Regions from separate parts of the Salinivibrio sp. PR5 genome, predicted to be linked through region 3. Evidence: predicted binding sites of a transcription regulator. Region 3 holds the regulator's gene; each other region holds the start of a gene.
The links. The regulator PurR, encoded in region 3, represses purine synthesis genes. The targets are predictions, from matches to a motif close to TNANGNAAACGTTTNCNTNA.
Positions count from the first base shown of each region.

Region 1: a site for PurR is predicted at 4,167-4,186, ahead of guaB (IMP dehydrogenase). Genes of this name have one in related genera too.
Region 2: a site for PurR is predicted at 5,638-5,657, ahead of BZG82_RS04635 (NupC/NupG family nucleoside CNT transporter). Genes of this name have one in related genera too.

Region 1 is NZ_MUFK01000016.1:51,428-59,071, forward strand. Features, by position in the region: gene bamB (outer membrane protein assembly factor BamB) at 1-648, shown strand, start outside; gene der (ribosome biogenesis GTPase Der) at 740-2,233, shown strand; gene xseA (exodeoxyribonuclease VII large subunit) at 2,636-4,000, opposite strand; gene guaB (IMP dehydrogenase) at 4,248-5,711, shown strand; gene guaA (glutamine-hydrolyzing GMP synthase) at 5,807-7,384, shown strand.
Region 2 is NZ_MUFK01000007.1:21,951-29,594, forward strand. Features, by position in the region: gene BZG82_RS04610 (alanine/glycine:cation symporter family protein) at 1-204, shown strand, start outside; gene BZG82_RS04615 (hypothetical protein) at 283-486, opposite strand; gene BZG82_RS04620 (3'-5' exonuclease) at 632-1,363, opposite strand; gene BZG82_RS04625 (DUF294 nucleotidyltransferase-like domain-containing protein) at 1,373-3,250, opposite strand; gene BZG82_RS04630 (BCCT family transporter) at 3,428-5,044, opposite strand; gene BZG82_RS04635 (NupC/NupG family nucleoside CNT transporter) at 5,686-6,909, shown strand; gene yjjG (pyrimidine 5'-nucleotidase) at 7,053-7,644, shown strand, end outside.
Region 3 is NZ_MUFK01000029.1:7,402-15,045, forward strand. Features, by position in the region: gene BZG82_RS11010 (ABC transporter permease) at 1-457, opposite strand, end outside; gene BZG82_RS11015 (ABC transporter substrate-binding protein) at 470-1,624, opposite strand; gene lpdA (dihydrolipoyl dehydrogenase) at 1,637-3,772, opposite strand; gene BZG82_RS11025 (TfoX/Sxy family DNA transformation protein) at 4,057-4,650, opposite strand; cyclic di-GMP riboswitch class I at 4,758-4,860, opposite strand; gene purR (HTH-type transcriptional repressor PurR) at 5,041-6,045, opposite strand; gene BZG82_RS11035 (heme ABC transporter ATP-binding protein) at 6,306-7,082, opposite strand; gene BZG82_RS11040 (FecCD family ABC transporter permease) at 7,079-7,644, opposite strand, start outside.

The sequences.
Region 1 (7,644 bases), on a different contig from region 3:
GGTGAAGTGCAATGGAGCAACACCAACGATGTACCCAATCTCAGCTTGCGTGGTGACAGTGCGCCCGTCACTATCTCTGGCGGTTTATTTTGGGGTATGGCTAATGGTCGATTGGGCGCGGCGATGATCCAAGATGGTCGCTCGCTCTGGCAAATTCCGATTGCCACGCCGAAAGGGGCGACCGAAATTGATCGTCTGGTCGATGTGGATGCCACTCCGGTGATTGAAGGCGACCGCCTGTACGCGGTGGGGTATAATGGTCAATTGGTGTCGATTGATTTGCGCTCTGGCCAAGCGGCGTGGAAGCGTGATTTTTCGACAGCGACAGACTTTATGGTTGCGGGCAACACCGTTTATCTGATTGATGATAAAGACGATGTCGTGGCATTGGATGCACGTAACGGCCTGGAAAAATGGCGTAACACTGAGCTGGAATACCGGATTCTCACGCCACCTTCGGCGAGCAGCGGTTACATCATGGTAGGTGACAGCCAAGGTTATTTGCACTGGCTTGATCCACAAACCGGCGAGTTTGTTGCTCAGCAGTCACTGGAAGGTAATGGCATTGCTGTTGCGCCAGTACAAACGGATAACGGCTATATTGTGATCACACGTGATGGTCAAATGAGAAAACTGACCATCGAGTAGAATTAGCCAACATAATTATTTTGGGCTCCTGACTGCTCTGACAGTGAGGAGCCTTGTTCATTGATAAGAGAATGAAAGAGAAGAGGTCTACATGATTCCTGTTATTGCCCTTGTAGGGCGCCCGAACGTAGGGAAATCGACGCTCTTTAATCGTCTAACCCGCACGCGTGATGCGCTAGTAGCGGACTTTCCGGGACTGACCAGGGATCGAAAATACGGTAAAGCGATGCTAGGTGAACACGAGTTCATCGTGATCGATACCGGCGGTATTGATGGCACCGAGGAAGGCGTAGAAACCAAAATGGCCGAGCAGTCTTTGGCCGCCATTGAAGAAGCGGACGTTGTCCTGTTTATGGTTGATGGTCGTGTGGGTTTAACCCCGGCCGACCAAGAGATTGCGCAGCATATTCGCACCCGTGAAAAAACATCTTTCTTGGTGGTGAATAAGGTCGACGGGATGGATCCGGACACCGCCGCATCTGACTTTTGGCAACTAGGCATGGACAACATGTACCAAATTGCGGCCGCACATGGTCGCGGTGTAAGTACCTTGATCAACCGTGCGCTGATGCCGTTCGCGGAACAAGCCAAAGAAGACCAAGAAGCTGGTTTGGTTGATCTCACCGGTGAGGATGATATCGAGCCGGTAGACGAAACCACCATGACCGAAGAGGAAGCGGAAAACGAGTACGCCCGCCTCCAAGCCCAGCCGATTAAAATCGGCATTATTGGCCGTCCAAATGTGGGTAAATCGACCCTAACTAACCGCATGCTCGGCGAGGAGCGCGTGGTGGTTTACGATATGCCGGGCACCACACGCGACTCTATCTACATTCCTATGGAGCGTGATGGACGCGAATACGTGATGATTGACACCGCCGGTGTACGACGTCGTAAGCGCGTGACGGATAAAGTCGAGAAGTTCTCGGTTATCCAAACCCTTAAAGCGATTGAAGACGCCAATGTGGTGTTGCTGGTGATTGATGCGCGCGAAAACATCTCTGACCAAGACTTAAGCCTACTGGGTTTTGCCTTGAATGCCGGACGCTCTATTGTGCTAGCGGTCAACAAGTGGGATGGATTGGATAGCGAAGTGAAAGAGCGTGTCAAATCAGAGCTCGACCGCCGTCTGGGTTTTGTCGACTTTGCGCGTGTTCACTTTATATCTGCCCTGCACGGTACGGGTGTGGGTCACTTGTTTGAGTCGATTCAAGAAGCCTATGAGTCAGCGACCAAGCGTGTAGGCACGTCGATGCTGACGCGTATCATGAAGATGGCGCAGGACGACCACCAACCGCCGATGATTCGAGGGCGCCGAGTGAAGCTGAAATACGCACACGCTGGGGGTTATAACCCGCCGATTGTGGTAATTCACGGTAACTTGGTTAATGAACTTCCGGACTCTTACAAGCGCTATTTAATGAACTACTATCGCCGGACGCTCGATATTATGGGCACCCCGATTAAGATCCAGTTCCAGAATAGTGAAAACCCGTATGAAGGGAAGAAAGAGAAGCTGACGCTTTCTCAGTCCAGACAGCGCAAGCGCTTGATGGATATGGTGAAAAACCGAAACAAAAAGTAATCACTTGCCCAGCCATCGCGCTGGGCTTTTTTTGATCCTCTATGCCGGTCTACGATCTTTTTCATGATCTTTTACTGAATTTAGTTGATCTAAATCACATTAAAATGCAGGTTACAGTCAGTGAAACGATCCGCTGTCATACCGCGCTAGGCGGGTTTTTGAGCGGTGAGAATTCAACCATAACCTGACGCTATTCTCTTTTCATTAATTCTGGATCACGTCCAAAATATCCACCTAAATAGTTTTTTATATCGCTTAAAATCCAAATGCAGAACATGTAACTTATGCTTTCGGGAAGTGTATTGATAAATATTCTTTTTAGGGTAGGAAGCTGATCAAGGGGCATTAACCCCTCGATCAGGCGATCACAATCAGATCAGAAAGAAGTCGGTTGCGCAGAGGTTAATCCTGCGTGGGGGAGACAGAAGCGGGTGCAAGCGCGGTGACCGTACTTGTGATGTCACCCTCACGCAGATGGGTATGTAGTGTTTGACCCACGCTAAGCTGATCGGTCTGGGTCACCACCTTGCCATCGTCCGTACGCGTGATGGAATAACCTCGGGTTAGGGTGGCCAGTGGGCTAACGGCATCTAAGGTTGCCATCAGAGTATGTAACCGCTGTTGTGCGTGCTGCAAGTGAGCGTCCATGGCGTGATTAAGACGCTGCTCAAGCTGGCTCACATGCCCTTGCTGGCGATGAATGGTGTGGATTGGCGTTGCACGCTGCAATCGGCCGTCCAACTGGTTACATTGCGCCTGAGCGCGACGAATTTTGGTCATCATCGCCTGTTGCATGCGCCGTTGTAGCTCATCTAATCGCTGGCTTTGCTGTTGTAAGCGCGTGCGCGGATGCTGGTGGGACAAACGGTGCGACAGTTGGGTGAGATGCCGTTGCTGACGATAAAGCACATCGGCCATCGCGCGACTGAGTGCTTGCTCGCGTTGCTGATATTGCTGAAGCCGATAACTCAGATCGCGGCTAACCAGCTCCGCAGCGGCTGAAGGGGTTGGAGCGCGCATGTCAGCGACAAAATCAGCAATGGTTACATCCACTTCATGACCCACCGCACTGACGATAGGAATTGTGCTGGCAGCGATGGTACGGGCGACGATTTCCTCATTAAAACACCAGAGATCTTCTAGCGATCCCCCGCCACGACCCACAATCAAGACATCACACTCTGCACGGCTATTAGCACGACCAATGGCTTGCGCGATGCTGACTGCGGCATCGCGCCCTTGCACCAGCGTAGGATAAATGACCACTGGCAGGCTAGGATCGCGTCGCTTGAGTACATGCAGAATATCATGCAAGGCAGCGCCGGTTTTGGAGGTAATAATACCAATACGGCGTGGTTGAGTAGGTAAAGGCTTTTTCTCGCTTTGGGCAAAAAGCCCTTCGGCTGCAAGCGCTTGCTTACGTTGCTCAAACTCTTGTTGTAACCGCCCATCTCCTTCAGGCTGCATACTTTCGAGGATCAATTGATAGTCACCGCGTGGCTCATACAAGGACACTCGGGCGCGGACCAACACTTGGTCGCCATTTTTGGGTTTGAAGGTAACACGACGGTTGTTACCGCGGAACATGGCACATTTCACTTGGCTTTGGTTATCTTTCAGCGATAAATACCAATGCCCTGAGACTGCGGCGGTAAAATTGGAAATTTCCCCGCTTAACCAGACAATGCCGATATCGCGCTCAAGACACAGCCGAACTTCGGCATTCAGCCGAGATACCGTCAAAATGTTGCGATTGTTTGTGCTCACGTCGCCAACCTTTTTCATTCACCTGCACGCATACTACCTGTCTGCTTTGAGGATGCCAATTGCTAAGCGTATGCCGTGCGTGAGCGGGCATTTTTACTCGAAGTGATTGAATATTAAGCGCCTAAAATCAAAGACACCAATAAATGAAAATTCTCAGTAAAAACCTGTAGCCAAACGTTTGCGCTATACGTATAATGCTGCGGCAATATTTTGTTCCCCTTCACAAATTTTGGTGTGAGATATTGCAATGCTGAGAATCGCGAAAGAAGCGCTAACCTTTGACGATGTACTCCTCGTCCCTGCCCATTCCACTGTTCTTCCGAACACTGCGGATCTGCGAACCCAACTGACTCGTTCTATTAGCCTGAACATCCCTGTTTTATCAGCGGCGATGGATACGGTGACAGAAGCCCGTCTGGCGATTGCACTTGCGCAAGAAGGTGGCCTTGGTTTTATCCACAAAAACATGACCATTGAACAGCAAGCTGAGCAAGTTCGCTTGGTTAAAATTTACGAAGCGGGCATGGTCACAAACCCTGTGACAGTGACGCCAGAAATGACCATTGCGGATGTGAAAGCACTCACCGAACGCAACGGTTTCGCCGGCTATCCAGTGGTTAACGCGCAAAAAGAGCTTGTCGGTATTATCACCGGTCGTGATGTGCGTTTTGTGTCTGATTTGAGCAAGCGTGTTGATGAAGTGATGACGCCGAAGTCTCGCTTGGCCACGGTGCAAGAAGGTGCGGATCGAGAGCAAGTTCAGCAAATGATGCAGCAGCACCGCGTGGAAAAAATCTTGGTCGTCAATCAAGACCACCACCTAAGCGGCATGATCACCGCAAAAGACTTCCAGAAAGCAGAAAGCAAACCAAACGCCTGTAAAGACGAGCAAGGCCGTCTGCGCGTGGGTGCCGCCGTCGGTGCTGGCGCAGGTAATGAAGAGCGTGTTGCCGCCTTGGTGGAAGCCGGTGTTGACGTTCTTTTGATTGACTCATCACACGGCCATTCTGAAGGTGTGCTGCAACGCATTCGTGATACACGCGCCGCGTATCCAAACCTGCAAATCGTAGGGGGTAACGTTGCCACGGCAGACGGTGCTCGTGCCCTAATTGAAGCTGGTGTTGATGCCGTTAAAGTGGGAATTGGCCCAGGGTCGATTTGTACCACCCGTATTGTAACCGGGGTTGGTGTACCACAAATCACAGCCATCAGTGATGCAGCAGCGGTTGCGCAGGAATATGGTATTCCGGTCATTGCTGACGGTGGCATTCGTTTCTCGGGCGATATGTGTAAAGCGATTGCCGCTGGTGCATCCTGTGTGATGGTTGGCTCCATGCTGGCAGGGACGGAAGAATCACCGGGTGAAGTTGAGCTTTACCAAGGCCGCGCGTACAAATCGTACCGTGGTATGGGATCGGTGGGCGCGATGTCAAAAGGCTCATCTGATCGTTATTTCCAAAGCGACAATGCTGCCGACAAATTGGTCCCAGAAGGCATTGAAGGCCGCGTAGACTACAAAGGCATGATGAAAGAAATCATCCACCAACAAATGGGCGGTTTGCGTTCATGCATGGGTCTGACTGGCTCTGCCACCATCAACGATTTACGTACCAAAGCGCAATTTGTTCGCGTGACTGGCGCGGGCATGAAAGAGTCACACGCTCACGATGTGACCATCACCAAAGAAGCGCCTAACTATCGCCTCGGATAATGTATGGCGGTGTGGCTTAAGGGCCACACTGCTTTCTATTCGTCCAAGAGGGCTGACAACGCCCCTTTGTTCCACTTAATTGAGAAAGCCAGATAATGACCAAAAACATTCATGCTCAACGTATTTTGATCCTCGACTTTGGCTCCCAGTACACGCAACTGATCGCACGTCGTGTCCGTGAAATCGGAGTGTATTGTGAGTTGTGGAGCTGGGATGTAGAAGAGCAAGATATTCGTGATTTTGCCCCTGATGGCATCATCCTTTCCGGTGGCCCTGAAAGTGTCGCTGAAGCTGGCTCACCGCGTGCGCCTGAGTATGTCTTTAATGCTGGCGTGCCGGTGCTTGGCGTATGCTACGGCATGCAAACCATGGCTGAGCAACTGGGCGGTAAAGTGGCCGGCTCTGAGCACCGCGAATTTGGTTATGCCCAAGTTAAGCGTGTTGCCAACAGTGCTTTGTTTGATGGTATTGAAGATGCGATCGCAGAAGATGGCACCGCGCTATTGGATGTGTGGATGAGCCACGGTGATAAAGTGGTCGCTATACCAGAAGATTTCGTCAAAATCGCTGAAACCGACACCTGTCCGTTTGCGGCGATGGCTAACGAAGAGAAGCGCTTCTACGGCGTACAGTTCCACCCGGAAGTCACGCATACTCGCCAAGGCAAACGCATGCTAGAGCAGTTTGTGATGAATATCTGTGGTTGTGAGCGCCTATGGACTCCTGCATCTATCATCGAAGATGCGGTTGAGCGTATTCGCGAGCTAGTCGGTGATGATGAAGTGATCCTTGGCCTATCTGGTGGCGTTGATTCCTCAGTAGTGGCAATGCTGGTTCACCGCGCGATTGGCGACAAGCTCACGTGCGTATTTGTGGATAACGGCCTGCTACGCCTTAACGAAGGCGAGCAAGTACTGGAAATGTTTGGTGACCACTTCGGCCTCAACATTGTCCATGTCAACGCCGAAGACCGCTTCCTTGACGCGCTGAAAGGCGAAGCTGACCCTGAAGCTAAGCGTAAAATCATTGGCCGCGTGTTTGTTGAAGTATTCGACGAGCAAGCCACCAAAATGAAAAACGCCAAATGGTTGGCGCAAGGCACCATCTATCCGGATGTGATTGAATCAGCAGCCTCGAAAACCGGTAAAGCACACGTGATTAAATCGCACCACAATGTGGGCGGTCTTCCGGAAGAAATGAAAATGGGCTTGGTTGAACCGCTCAAAGAGCTGTTCAAAGACGAAGTCCGTAAGATTGGCCTTGAGCTAGGCCTGCCTTACAACATGCTTTACCGCCACCCATTCCCAGGGCCTGGCCTTGGTGTGCGTGTGCTGGGCGAGATCCAAAAAGAATACTGTGACCTTCTACGTCGCGCCGATGCAATCTTTATCGAAGAACTGCGCAACGCCGATTTGTACGACAAAGTCTCACAAGCGTTTGCGGTTTTCTTACCGGTACGTTCTGTTGGTGTAATGGGCGATGGCCGTAAATACGATTGGATCATTGCCTTGCGTGCCGTCGAAACCATCGACTTTATGACCGCGCACTGGGCACACCTGCCATACGATTTCCTTGGCAAAGTGTCGAACCGCATTATCAACGAAGTCGACGGCATCTCCCGCGTGGTTTACGACGTCTCCGGCAAACCGCCAGCGACGATTGAGTGGGAGTAGGGCTAGCCGTAAACAGTTAATAAGCCTTTAGTAAATAAATGAATGCCAGTCAGTAATATTGACTGGCATTTTTTATGGTTGCACTATCTATCAACGATTGACGTTATGGTTTCAAAACACCTAAAAAGTCCGAAGATGAAAGCGATGAGCAAAGCCATAAGACTCGGTAAGCCTGTCAGTTACCGAATCGAGTAATAGGAATAAATCCCTATATAATAAGTGCATTAGGTGAATTATTTGATCAATAATGCTGATTGGTG
Region 2 (7,644 bases), on a different contig from region 3:
GACTTGCCGTTGATCTGGAGTTTTGCTGACTTATCGATGGGTATGATGGCGGTGATCAACTTAGTGGCAATTGCGCTACTATCTGGCATTGCGTTTGCGCTGATGAAAGATTATGAAGACCAACGCCGAGCGGGTAAGAAGCCAACGTTTGATCGTACTAAGTTCCCGAAACTGGACAAGCAAATCGATAAAGACGTGTGGTAACAACACCGATCTGTCGGTATCAACCTACAAAAACCACCGTTCAAGCGGTGGTTTTTTTATCGTTAAAGTCAGTGCGGATCACCAAGTGAGCCAATAGGCAATTAACAGCGCAAACACAATGCACGCACCGGCATAAAAGCCCAACTCAATTTTACGTGCCGTCATGTCTTCGGCCTCTTCGGGCTTTAACGTGAGTCCCCAGTAAGCAAAGCCAATGCCTGATGACAACAACAACACCCCAAGGCCAAACACCAGCCCTTCTACTGCATGGATAAATGTCATGTGCTTTCCTCTGATTATCAGTCGCTGATGTTGTAGCACATTCTTATTGCACTGAAAACCAGCACTCGACGTGCTATCGCCTGTAAACGGGTCTACGAACCATCCGTGTCTATGGTTCAATCAAAAAGCGATAGCCGTCTTAACATTAGCTCCATACATCGCTAATCGGTGTGTCAGGGGAAAAGTCGTAGGCCACTTGGGCTTGCAACAACTCTGCCGTGGCAATGGCATCGGTTAAGGCATGATGACTTTGATAAAAAGGCAGCTGATACCGAGTGCGGCTATCGGCTAACCGAATCGACACCGGCGGACGACGCATAATACGGTCCATTAAGCTGCGCTTACCGGTGCGGTGCTTCCGCGCCTCAAGCTCCATCGTATCGACCATCGGAAAAATAATCCCTTCCCCTAAACGCTGCTTAATGGCACGGTCAAGGAACTCTCGCTCGATACGGCGGTAATGCACCACAACGATCGCACCGGCGAGCGCGCTTAGCAGTGGTTCAATCACATGAGAAAAGTCTGGTGCATTCATAATGTCTGAATGGGTGATGCCATGAATAACAATCGAAGACTCCGCCAGCGGCCGATTGGGATTCACAATCCAGTGCTGCGCCTGTTGGCAGCGAACGCGACTAAGGGTAAAAGGCACCAGCCCAATACTGACAATGGCATCCTTTTCACTGTCTAGACCCGTGGTTTCAAAATCGAGTGCAACAAAAGGTACATCCTTTAGAGGCGTATCTGGTGCTACCCAGCCTTGTTGATAAAACGCCTGTAACGTCTCATGTTTCACTTGCTCTCGTTTGGTATCCAGCATGGCTTGCCAGTCTACGTGTTGTGCCGGGGCTTTCTTTTTAAGGTCAAAATGCAACATGCCAACCCCTTATGACCGATTCGGCTGATAGCGGAATTTCAAGAACTTCTGAGCGTTACTTAAAATCTGGAATGCATCTTTGAGGTTACGGCGCTCAAAATCGGATAGATTCTCCGGTTCCACGTTGTTATCTGGATCACGCCCCGCTTCGATATCCAGCGCTTGGTGACGAATACGCACCATGGAAATAAATTCCATCGCATCTCGAAGGTCTGGCCCTCGGCCTTTGGGCAAGATCCCAGATTCAATAATGTCGTCTAAGCGCTCAAACGAGTTTTGTGAGCGCGAATCGATAGCTAATGCGTGTACACGGATAAGATCAGCTAATGGCGCTGTACCACGGCGTTTGAGGTTAATAGAGTTATTGTGTCGCCCATCTTGCTCCATCACGAAATCTTTGAAAAAGCCCAAGGGCGGGGTGCGATTTAAGGCATTGCGCGCCATTGAGGCTAAAAAGCGATTATTGCGACGCGCACGGCGACCAATGAAGGCTTTGAGTTGCTCAGCCCAGTTAGTTCGACCATAGACACCATCTAAATCAAAGAAAATATTGCTGTCGAGTAACGAGCGTGGGCTCGGATTATCAATCCAATCGGCGAAGCATTGTTCCCACTCTTTCAGCGTTTTGCGCCACTCAGGGTTGGTCGCCATGATGTTACCGGTACAATAGGTATACCCGCAGGCATCAAGTCCATCAGACACGCGCTTCGATAGTGCCTCAAAGTACGCGTTATGCTCGTCGTGGTTAAAACTATCGTCCAAGATAATGGCATTGTCTTGATCGGTCACAATCAGCTGCTCATCGCGTGCCATCGACCCCATCGCCAAAAAGCAATACGGAATAGGCGGCTCACCCAGCTCTTCTTCTGCCAACTCCAACAGGCGCTGCTTAAAACTGCGACCAATCACGGACATCGCAGACCCAATCATGTGTGAGTTCGCGTCCTCATTGACCATGCGTACAAAGCAATCTTTGACTTGTTTGGCTAACACCACTAAATCGTCCACCGATTGTTGGCGGAAAATACTGGCGACGAGGAACAAGCTGTTTTGCGATTCGTAACGTGCAATATCCGATAGTGCGACCACACCCAGTGGTTTGCCATGTTGCAGTACCGGTACGTGGTGGAGGTTTGAGCGCAGCATGGTGAGCATGGCTTCAAAGATGTAGGCATTATGATCGAGGGTGATCAGCTGGGGCGACATGATTTCTTGTACCGGCGTCTCATAAGGCAAGCCTTCTGCTAACACGCGATTACGTAAGTCACGATCAGTAATGATCCCCAGCACTGGATTCAGGCCAGTTTCTGGATCGGGCTCATCGCCCATCACCAAAATTGACGAGACCGCTTCTTGCGACATAACTTGGGCTGCATATTGTACCGAGTCGGTACTATCGATCATCACGGGGTCGCGAATAATCAGCTTCTTAACCTTGGACGTCGTCAGATCATTGGCTTCATTATGGCTCGATACCGCCTGACGTAATCGCGTCCGGTCTTCGACCTCGACAAAATCGGCAAAGTGTTCAAATTCATCAAACAAGCGGTTAAATGTCGCCTCAGGGATGAAGTATACCAAGGTGTCTTCGATCGCCTTGGCGGGCATACGCACTCGGTTGTTCATCAAAAGCCCCATCTGACCGAAAATATCCCCCTCGGCGATACGGTTGTACAAGGTGCCATTACGACGATACAGCTCGACAGCACCGCTACGGATCATGGCTAAATCATGAATCTCATCGCCGTAGGCAAAAATCGTCGTGCCCGCTCGGTGATAACTAATTTCGATGCTTTGCGCGACCTCAGCAACCACCTCTTCGGGAATCGATTCAAAAGGGGCGTATTGGGAAAGAAATGTCGCAATTTCAACTTGTTCAGCTTCCATGATGCTCACCTAGCGTTGCGAGAAAGTGCAAGGGTATGCGGTTGACTATTTACAATAGATGAAACCTTAAAGCGTTGTCTCACCCATCACATATCAAAGTTGTTGGTAATAAAAAAGGCAGTCCCGAGGGCCTGCCTTTTTCATCATAGCTAACTGTTAGTTACTTAGCACGTACAGTTACTTAGCGCGCGGCTCTGATGCCAACCCTTTAAACAAGGAAGCTGTCGCCACCAAGAGTACAATCGTGAACGGGAAGCCGGTTGAAACCGCCATCGCTTGTAGGGCAACCAAGCCACCACCAAGGATAAGCGCCACCGCAACTAGACCCTCGAACGACGCCCAGAAAACACGTTGTGGCACTGGCACGTTCACTTTACCGCCTGCAGAAATGGTATCGATAACCAATGAGCCCGAGTCAGACGAGGTCACAAAGAACACGATAACCAGAATGATACCGATGAATGAGGTAATCGATGCCAACGGCAAATCATCCAACATCGCAAACAGTTTCAGTGACAGCTCTGCATCAACAACTGCGGTGTAACCTTCGTTTACAAATTGACCAATCGCGGTACCACCGAATGCGGTCATCCATAACACACAAGCAGCAGATGGGATCAGCAATACGCAGGTGATGAACTCACGCACTGTGCGGCCACGAGATACACGCGCAATAAACATACCTACAAATGGGGACCATGAAATCCACCATGCCCAATAGAACGAAGTCCAGCCCTGCGTAAAGTTGGCATCTTCACGTGCAAACGGCATAGACAGCGCAGGCAAGTTTTCAAGGTACGCGGCGAGGTTACCAAAGAAACCGGTCAAAATGGCTAGCGTTGGACCCACTGCAATCACAAAGATAAGCAGTAGCAGCGCAAGCAGCATGTTCACTTCGGAAAGGCGTTTCACCCCTTTATCTACCCCGGCAACCACAGACAGGATGGCCATCGCGGTGATACCCATGACAAGCAGCACCTCAGTGGTGTTACCCAGTGGGGTATCAAACAGATAGTGAAGACCAGCAGACGCCTGTGATGCACCGAGACCCAGTGACGTTGCAAGGCCGAAGAGGGTCGCGATGATCGCAAGAATATCGATCACGTGGCCGGTCCAGCCCCATACACGCTCGCCAAAGAGCGGGTAAAAGACAGAACGCATGGTCAAAGGCAAGCCTTTGTTGTAGGCAAACAGAGCCAGACCTAGCGCCAAGACAGCGTAGATAGCCCAAGGGTGAAGACCCCAGTGGAAAATCGTTGCAGACATACCTAGGCGTCGAGCCGCTTCAGCATCTCCGGCTGCAGCACCTAACGGTGCCCAGTCGGTACGAATACCGTTTGCATCAACAGCGGTACCGCCCAATGAGGTTTGAAAGTGTGTTAACGGCTCTGAAACACCGTAGAACATCAAACCAATACCCATACCGGCGGCAAACAACATCGCAAACCAACCCGCATAGCTATAATCCGGCTTAGCTTCTGTCCCGCCGAGACGAACGCGACCCAAAGGTGACACAATCAGCACTAGACAGGCGATAACAAAAATATTACCTGCAGAAAGGAAGAACCAGTCTAGGTTCGAGGTCAACCAACCCCGAAGATCACCAAAAACAGGGCCGATTTGGTTTTGAAACGCCAAAGTGACAAATACAAAGGCCATAATGGCCAGCCCCGAGACCATAAATACTCGGTTGTGAATATCAAAACCAAACGGGCCAAGTTTAACGGCCACGTTATCCTGACCGACCTGGTAGTCAGTATCGATCGGGTTAACTTTCCCGTCCGGTTTCATCATATCTTCATGGCTTTTATCGCTCACGAGTTAACTCCTTAGTCCGTTTGTTCGGAAGCCTGTGAGTGTCGGTGGCCTGTGCGCTCAATTGGCCTTTTCATCGCAAAACGCGGATAAAAAAGTTGACCAGCAGCAAGAACCGCAACATCCACACAGCTCACTACCCTAACATAAATGCGTAACGATTTAATTAGGGCACTAACCAAATGTCGATTTTATAACCAGCTATTAATCAATATATCCACTCAATCCCAGACTAGACGGGGCCTAGAACTCATTTGAACTCTTTATTTCAGAGCTATAAAGGATCGTGTCATACACATTCCTCTTCTAGGTTTAGCGGAAATACGCCGTATCATAAAAAGAATTCATTGATAGTGCTCACAAAAAATACCTATGTTCACCAGCAAAACTTTTGATGGATCACAAAGACATCGTGAATAGCATGCGTCTGTTCAAGTACCTATCGTGAAGCCGCTCTGAGCTCGCACGACTCGCCTACGAGCACATAACCTCCAGGCCACAAAAATGCAAAATAATGCAACAATATGATTTATTAGTGACACTTGTCACACTTGGAAAAATAAGTACAATACCGCCGCAATCGTTTTCCATCCCAGTTTAACGTTTGCGGAGCAAGCATCATGCAATTTGGCATCGGCCTTTTGGGGATTAGCGTCCTCTTTCTAATCGCGATTGGATTTTCAGAAAATCGTCGTGCGATCAACTGGCGTACCGTCGGTGGCGCTTTCATTATTCAAATCGTCTTTGCCGGGTTTATTATCTCCGTCCCGCTTGGTCAGCGTATTCTGGCTAACGCATCAGAAGCCGTGTCCGCAATTATTAGCTTTGGCGATATTGGTGCTGAGTTTCTGTTTGGTGATCTCGCGAAATTTAAACTTGGCTTTATTTTTGCCTTCAACGTTTTACCAACTATCGTCTTTTTCTCCGCTCTGATCGCGGTGCTTTACCATTTAGGGGTCATGGCTTGGATTATTCGCCTGATCGGTGGCGTACTAAGACGCGTACTCGGCACCTCGCGCACTGAATCGATGTCAGCCACTGCCAATATCTTTGTCGGATCGGTAGAAGCCCCTCTTGTCGTGCGCCCTTTTCTCGCCTCAATGACGCGCTCAGAATTATTTGCAGTCATGGTCGGCGGGTTAGCCTCCGTCGCGGGAGGCACCATGGTTGGATACGCAGGCCTCGGTGTTGAAATGAAATACCTGATCGCTGCCGCCTTTATGTCCGCACCAGCCGGTCTAATGATGGCAAAAATTATGGTCCCGCAGACCGAAGCGCCTATCAGCCATACCCAAGCGCAAGCCGAGCAAGATAACCACGATAAGCCTGTCAACTTGATCGATGCAGGCACACAAGGTGCTTTGAGTGGATTACAAATTGCGATGGCAGTCGGGGCTAGCTTACTGGCCGTGATCAGCATGATTGCGCTGATTAACGGCGGGTTGGGCAAACTTGGTCCTATGATCAATATGCCTCAGTTGAGTCTGGAATGGATATTCGGCTATGTGTTTGCACCAGTCGCTTGGCTCATCGGCATTCCGTGGGGGGAAGCAATGACTGCTGGTACCTTAATTGGTAAGAAAATTGCGGTGAATGAATTTGTGGCGTTTGCTGATTTTATGAATCTAAAAGGTGCACTTTCTCCCCATAGCCAAGCCATTGTTACCTTTGCTCTGTGCGGCTTTGCCAACCTCACTTCGATCGCGATGTTGATGGGCGGACTGGGCGGTATTGTTCCAGAGCGCCGAGGTGATATCGCCAAATTAGGAATGCGTGCCATTCTTGCCGCCACCTTAGCAAATCTGATGAGCGCAACATTAGCAGGGCTGTATCTGACTTTGTAACCTCAATCACGCTAGATCGTTTTACCATCATTCTGACGGTTCAGTGTTTCTCACCAAGGACGGTGAGTGCACAAAAAAGCCTCGAAGAGAACGGGCTTCATCTGTTACACTTCATTTACTTAACGTAAAGAGATGTAGTCACCATGCGGTATCCTTGGGTTCTTTTTGATGCAGATGAAACACTGTTTCACTTTGATGCGTTTGCAGGACTGCAACGCATGTTTTCACACTATGATGTCGATTTCGACCAACACGCCTTTGCCGAATATTCAGAACTAAACAAACCTTTGTGGGTGCAATACCAAAATGGCGAGATAGACGCACACACGCTGCAAACCAAACGCTTTACCCACTGGGGAAAGCGGCTTAAAGTGGCACCGACAACGCTAAATCAGCACTTTTTGGATGCGATGGCCGAAATCTGTGAGCCACTCCCAGGCGCAGAAGCATTGCTAAACGCGATTCGTCCACACGCACACATTGGTATTATCACCAATGGCTTTACCGCGTTACAGGATGTCCGTTTAGAAAAAACAGGGTTCAAGCCAGCCATTTCTACTCTCGTGGTATCCGAGCAAGTCGGTTTTGCCAAACCTGATCCTCGCATCTTCGAGCATGCATTTGCAAAGATGGGCCATCCACCTAAGTCTCAAATCCTCATGGTCGGCGATAATCCAATGGCCGATGTGCTCGGTGGCATGCGCGCAGGCATAGACACATGCTGGTTGAATCGCG
Region 3 (7,644 bases):
GTGTCAGCGCCAAGGTGAGCCCAATAACATAAGGGTCTTGTACCAGCGCCCAAGTCACGGGTTGATCGCCGAGAAGGGGAGTTAACAGGCGAAATAGCCAACCCGACGGGGATAGCAGCAAAACCAGACCAATGGCAAAGGCGACATGTGGTAATGCCAGTAACGCAGGCAAGCGTGCACTGATCTTTTGCCAAATAGGCGTGTGCCAAGTAGCCTGTAAAATCATAAAGCTAAGTGCCACCGCGAGCAGGCTACTGCCTAACCCCGAGATGAGCGTTAGCTGAATAGATTGTGATAGCCCCGGCCATGCCATGACAGCTTGCCAGCCGCTAAAGTTAGCCTCTGTCAGCCCTAGTGTGGGTAAGAATGCAAAGGCGGTCGCGAATAAGCCGCCCACCCCTGGCAACAAGGGTAGGCAGCACACCGTTAGGGTAATGGCAAACAGCAAACGTGCCATATCAACCTCTTTCTATTGGCCGTAGCGTTTCAGCCAAGCGCGCTCAAGCGCGGTTTGCCAGCTTGGGTGTGGCTCGGGTTGGGTGTTAAAGCGGCTAACTTCGGCGGTGTCAGGCAGCTTCACGACGGGTGGATCGCCCCATACTTGGGTATCGGCTTTGCGCAGCTGTGCCTTTTCGCTCATTAAGAAGTTGATGGCGACCATAGCACCGGCTTTGGCATTGGCGTTGTATGGAATCGCCATAAAGTGAATGTTAGACAGCGCGCCTTGGTCAAAGGCAAACGCACGCGCTGATTGGGCAAGTTTTCCAGAGGCCACCGCCGCTTTTGCTGCATTGGGGTTAAAAGCTATCGCGACGAGAAGCTCCCCATCGTCCAACAATTGGATAGTTTCAGCACTACCCGATGGGAACTGCGCGCCTTCGCGCCAAGAGACTTGGTGCAGTTGGTCGAGATAGCGCCACAATGGTGCGGTCACGGCGTCAAAATCCACCTCATCAACCGGCAAGTAAAGTGCCTCGCGGCTGTCCGTGAGCTCGAGTAACGCCGCTTTCAGAAAACTGGTGCCGTGAAACTCGGGCGGTTTGGGGTAACTAATACGGCCAGGGAATGCTTTAGCCAAACTTAACAGTTCGGCGAAAGAGCGAGGTGGGTTGGCCAAGGTTTTCTGATCATGGATAAACACCAGCTGTCCCACCCCCCAGGGTGCTTCGAGGCCGTCTGTAGGCTCAGTGAAGTCTTCTTCAACCGGTAAGCTTTTATCGACAATTTGCCAATTGGGGAGCGTGCTGACAAAAGGGCCGTACAGCAAATCATTTTCCTTCATCGATTTGAAGTTTTCGCCGTTAATCCAAACCATATCGACACTGCCGCCGCTATCCTTACCGGCGGTCTTTTCGGCAAGCAGGCGATTGACGGTTTCAGCGATATCCGCCACTTTGACATGTTTCAGGGTGACACCGTAATCGCGTTGTAACTCGCGGCTTGCCCAGCGCAGGTAAGCATTGATCTCTTGATTGCCGCCCCATGCGTTAAAGTAAACAGTTTGACCTTTGGCTTGTTGCTCAATACTTTCCCAACTGTTGTTTTCCGCGCTTGCAGAGGCAGTAAAACTGGCAGTACTCGCAATTGCCAATGTTAACGCCGCTATCCAGTGTTTCATTGTCATCTTCCTTTTCAATTAGTGACGCATCCAACGATGATATTTTTCGACCCAGTTAAGCAGCTTCTCGGGTGCATGGGCTTGTTTCCACATTCCAGCGGTATACTTCACCGCTTCACTCATGGTTGGATACGGATGGACGGTGCCCAAAATTTTATTCAGTCCTAACCCGTGCCGCATGGCGAGAGTAAATTCTGCGAGCAAGTCGCCTGCATGCTCGCCAACAATAGTCACCCCCAGAATGGTATCTTTTCCTTTCGGTGTCAGTACCTTAATAAAACCGTGGTCATTTCCATCAGCGATCGCGCGATCCAGATCATCAATGCCGTAATAGGTCACTTCCACCTCTTGCTGATTGGCTTTGGCTTCTTTTTCATTGATGCCCACACGCGCGACTTCTGGCGATGTATAGGTCGCGGAAGGCATTACTGAATAGTCAGCACGAAAGCGTTTAAATTGCCCGAATAGTGCATTCACGGCGGCATACCACGCTTGGTGGGCACTGGCGTGGGTGAGCTGAAACGGCCCCGCTACATCACCTACCGCATAGATATTCGGATAGACGGTTTGCAGATACTCGTTGATTTGAATAGTGCCACGCTCGGTCACTAGAATATCGAGCTTTTCGAGACCAAATCCTTTGGTGTTGGCACTGCGCCCTAACGCGACTAGCACCGCATCAAATGAGACAGACTTCTCACCGTCAGGGCCATCGAGTAACGCGATTTGCTCATTATCACTGTGTTCAAATGCTTTGACTTTGTGCTGTGTTAAAACCGTGACACCGTCACGCTCTAACGCCTGCTCAACCAACTGGGCGGCATCTTTGTCTTCACGGCTAAGAAGTTGGTCAGCCATTTCCGCGAGCGTCACTTGGCTGCCTAAGCATGAAAAGCTTTGCGCCAATTCCGCGCCAATGGGGCCACCGCCTAAAACCAACAACCGTGGTGGCAGCTCATCCAGAGACCAAATCGTATCCGAGGTGTAATGCGTGACCTCAGCCAAACCGGGAATCGGGGGCAGCATGGGGCGTGCGCCTGTGGCAATCACGATGTTGCGAGTGGTCAGTCGCTCGCCGTTCACCTCAACTTCCCATGGCGAAACGATGTGCGCTTCACCTTGCACACACTCCACGCCGAGTTTGGTGTAACGCTCGACCGAATCGTGAGGCTCAATGTGGGTTATAACCTGTTTAACCCGTGCCATCACGGCCGAAAAATCAACAGCTGGCGTTTGGGTATGAATGCCAAACGTTTTGGCCTTGCCAATTTCTCGCATGGTTTTTGCCGCGCGTATTAGCGCTTTTGAGGGAACACATCCGGTGTTTAGGCAGTCACCTCCCATCGAACCTTTTTCAACCAGCGTGACTTTTGCTTTTACCACTGCAGCGATATAACTCGATACCAAGCCGCCTGCACCGGCACCGATCACCACCATATTGCGGTCAAACTGTTGGGGTTTGTTCCAACCTTGATAGCGTTTACGACGCGTGATCCAAGCCATGACCCACTTTGCCAGTAGTGGGAAGACACCCAGTAAGGCGAGAGAGCCAAGCACCGACGGAGACACCACATCGCCGAGTGCGTCGATTTGGGCCAGTTGGGTCCCTGCATTCACGTATACCGCGGTGCCTGGCAGCATCCCTAACTGGCTAACCCAATAGAAGGTGCGGGTTTTGAACGAGGTTAGTCCCATCACCAAGTTAATCAGGAAAAACGGGAAAATCGGGATCAGGCGGAGGGTCAATAGATACAAGCGACCGTCTTTCTCTATGCCGCGATTAATGGTATCGAGCTTATTGCCAAATTTGGCTTGGACCCAGTCGCGTAAGATAAAGCGACTCACCAAGAAGGCGAGGGTGGCGCCAATTGAGCTGGCAAAGGAGACCAACACCAATGCCCACCAAAAGCCAAAGAGTGCTGCGCCCAATAAACTCGCTACTGCCGCACCCGGTAAGGACAGGGCGGTCATCACCACATAGCCGACAAAAAACACCAGGCTTGCGATGGTCGCGTTTTCGATAATGTAATCATTCAATGCCACTTGTTGTGCTTTGGCGTTTTCAAGCGTGAGCCACTGGCTGAGATCTAAACTGAACCAAAGTGTTACAAGCGCCACCACCACTAAACCAAGCAATATCTTTTTTACTGGCATACTGTGTCTCGTCCGATAGTAAATGGGTCCCAGTTATTACTTTAGGTACTGTAGCTGAATTAACTGGCTGATTTGTCGGTTACATTGAGGAACTGTGTCCTTAATCGTACCTTTAACCAGACCCGACCGATCGCAAGAAACTTTCGCTATTAGTCAGAAATTAGTTTGAATGATGATTTATTGAGCGTTTAGTGCGTTCAGAAAAAGCGACACCGCCATAAAGGCGGTGTTGGACGCGAACATTGCTCACAAAAAAGGTAGAGAGGTATGGGGGTTGTGAGGAATTAATTTTCTAAATGTTGTAATAATTCTTGGCGACGTTGAGGGGGAACCACAGACCAATGCTTGCCAGTAATCGCACCTTCTAGTGACCACAGTAACTCCAAGCTTAGCTCTTTTTCATGCGCAGAAAGAAGGGCTTTGTAGGCATTGACGGCACCTTGCTGCTGTAAACGTTCAGGTGTGTCAATACCGGCTTTTTTCAGCATACGCTCGGTCGCAAGCCGTAAATTAGGCAAGTCTTTTAAACGAGATGGCGTGGCTTGTTTTTTCAAAGTACGATCGCGTGTCGCGACATCCAGCGCTTCTTTGGCTTCAGTGAGCAGTTTATCTTGGTCATCCCACCAGTATTCAGGAATCGCAAAATATTTCGTCACAACGGGAAAGCCCCGCTTTTTATACACGTAGGGTGATAAGCCTTGTTTTTTTAATAGTGCTTCGTTTTCTTTTCCAGCACGTAAATGGAGAGTGTTGTTAACGACAAGTGCGAACATGGTGTCTTCACAAAAGATACCAAACCCACCAAACATTGAACGGGACTTTATACTGCCAAATTTGGCAAATAACTTCATTGCGTTCTTTAAAGCTGGTTTATCCATTTGATTAAAATCTCGATGAATTACTAATGCCTAAAAAAGACGTCATAATGTAACAAGGCAAGATCGCAGAATTGTCAACGAGCCATCAAATTTGTCAGCTTTGATATGTTGGCAACCCCGCTACCGTTGATATTTTGACATCATGTCAAATTACCGTTAGGCCGGAGGCTTTGCGTCCCATGCTTTCGCCATGGTTTGCCTTGTTCAATCGCTATTAAGCATATAATAATTAGACACCGATGTCGTCCTCTCCCATTACGCAAAGTGTGATCTTGGTTCAGGGTGGGTGTAATTGATGAGCTAGAGTAAAAGCACTACTAGACGAGTGGTCGCGTAAAAAAGCACCGCCAAGGCATTGACGGTGCTCTTCATAAAAATTTCATTAAAACATTAAGATAGTGTTTTAACTGACTGTCGACTCACTAGTGCAGGTTGCATTTCGAACACTTGCTGTTGAGTCTCGTTGTTGGCAATTCGCGCGAGCAAGAGCTTGACGGCCGTTTTGCCTAGACGGCGTTTGGGCTGGTGAATAGTTGTCAATGGTGGCGAGAAATACTCGGTGAGATCAATATTATCGTAACCAATCACCGATATATCATCTGGCACTTTCAAGCCGTGCTCGTTAAATGTACTAATGGCCGCTAATGCCATAATGTCATTAAAACAAAACACAGCGGTCGGGCGGTCTGACATTGTCGCTAATTGCTTCGCGGCAATTTGCGCTTGATCGGCTTCAAAATCTGCCTCAATCAACCAATTTTCATTTACTGGAATGTTGGCTTCTTTCAACGCGCGGAAATAACCGTTTAAACGATGCTTACAGGTATTTTTATCCATTTGGCCAGAAATGCAGCCAATCCTAGTATGACCATTATCAATAAAGTGTTTGGTAGCAAGGTAACCGCCCAATTCAGCGTTATCTTCTATACGGTCTGTATCGATATGATGACTGCCCCAATCCATCACGACCATAGGCAGATCGCGTTTTTTTTCTAATAACAGCATCAAATCTTCGTTGAGGTCAGAGCACACCACAATGAGTCCGTCGACGCGTTTTTCAGACAACATACGCAGGTAGTCGCGTTGCTTTTCAAGGTTACCCTCGGTATTGCAGAGAATCAGCGTGTAGCCTTGCTTATAGCAATAGTCTTCCACACCGTGAACCAGTTCGGCGAAAAAGGGGTTGGTGGATTTAGTCACCAACATACCCAGTGTACGTGTTGTATTACACTTCAAGCTTCGCGCCACAGCACTTGGGGCGTAGTTCAATTCTTCAACCGCTTGCCATACTTTCTCAGTCGTCTTCTCCGCGACAAAGCGGGTTTTGTTTATCACGTGCGACACCGTCGTGGTCGATACACCGGCGAGACGCGCGACATCTTTAATCGTTGCCATCTTGATTCTTCTTTGTAGTAATGCGTAGGGATCGTTACTCGCGACCTTACAGAAAAACGCCGCTGTTTCTCAGCGGCGATGTCTTTCACAATCCCGGCACATCAGACGGTTGCGAAGGTAACGAATCCGATTTCATCCATTCTCATAGCTAATCGGTTGCGCTCTCAGTTTACTTAGGTTGGCGCACACTCGCAATTGGTCTGATCAGCGAAAACGGACCAACAGGCGGTTTTGTGAGCCAGCTATGATGTATTTGTCAATTAAGACACGATCAGTGGGCAGTTATGCTCTGGGTGCGTCAATACGGTCAGAGGGTATTGGTAGATATCTGCCACTCTATCACTACTAAAACACTGCCACGGATCGCCGGATAGGACGATTCGACCTGCTTTCAGAAAATGCAGTTGATCGGCGTATTGCGCCGCCAAATTCAGGTCGTGCAACACTACGAGTACTGTCATTCCTTGGTCAGCGAGTGCTCGACAGCGCTTTAGGGTGTAATGTTGATGGGTAATATCTAAGGCCGAAGTGGGTTCATCCAGCATCAGAATCGCTTGATCCGGTGCGGTTTGTGCCAGCTGTAATGACACGCGCGCCATGTGTACGCGTTGTTTTTCACCGCCAGACAAAATCGGATACGGTCGATGAGCAAGATGGCTAATATCCCATGCCGTTAGTTGCTCGTTGGCAAGGGCCGCGATCTTTTCTCGGTTTGCCTTTAGTGGTGTCGCCCCCATCTCGACCACTTCTTGTGCGGAGAATGCAAACGTGAGCCCGCTATGTTGGGGAAGGAAGGCAACTCGTCGGGCAAATTCTTCGCCTTGCCACTGGCTTTTTGGCTGTTGCCAAAACTGCACACTGCCATGTTGATGTTTGTCGCTAATCAATTGCTTTAACAGTGTACTTTTCCCCGCACCATTCGGCCCGAGTAAAACGTGTAACTGGCCGGCAGTAAAGGCGAGATCAATCTCGCTTAGCAGTTGACGGCCGTTAAGCGCATAGCTGAGCTTGGAGATTTGAAGGGCAGAATCTGTCATTCGTGAACCACTGCTTTTCGTTGTTGAATAAGAAGCCATAGAAAGAAAGGAGCCCCCATTAGGGCGGTAATAATGCCAACCGGCAATTCGGCGGGTGCGACAATGACACGGGCAACAATGTCGGCCAAGGTCAGTAACAGGGCACCAAGAATGGCTGATAAGGGCACCAGTGTGCGATGATCCGGGCCGGCAATTAAACGTCCAATGTGTGGGATCACTAGACCCACAAAGCCGATAAGACCGGCAGCACTTACCGCAATGCCCATTCCCGCCGCGGTCACAACAATGAGTAGGCGTTTTAAATGGTGTACATCAATGCCCAAATACGCCGCTTCGTTTTCACCGAGCAAAAGGGCATTTAAGTGGCGTGCGCGCTGGTAGGCAAATACCGTGAGTAAGCATGCAGCGATGCCAGTGAGAACAATCTGTCCCCAAGTCGCACCGGTCAGTGACCCCATCGACCAAAGGGCGATGTCTCGTAACGTTTGATTATCCGCAACATAGTTAATCAAGCCTAATGCAGCGCCGGACAAAGCACTGATCGCAATGCCCGCTAGCAACA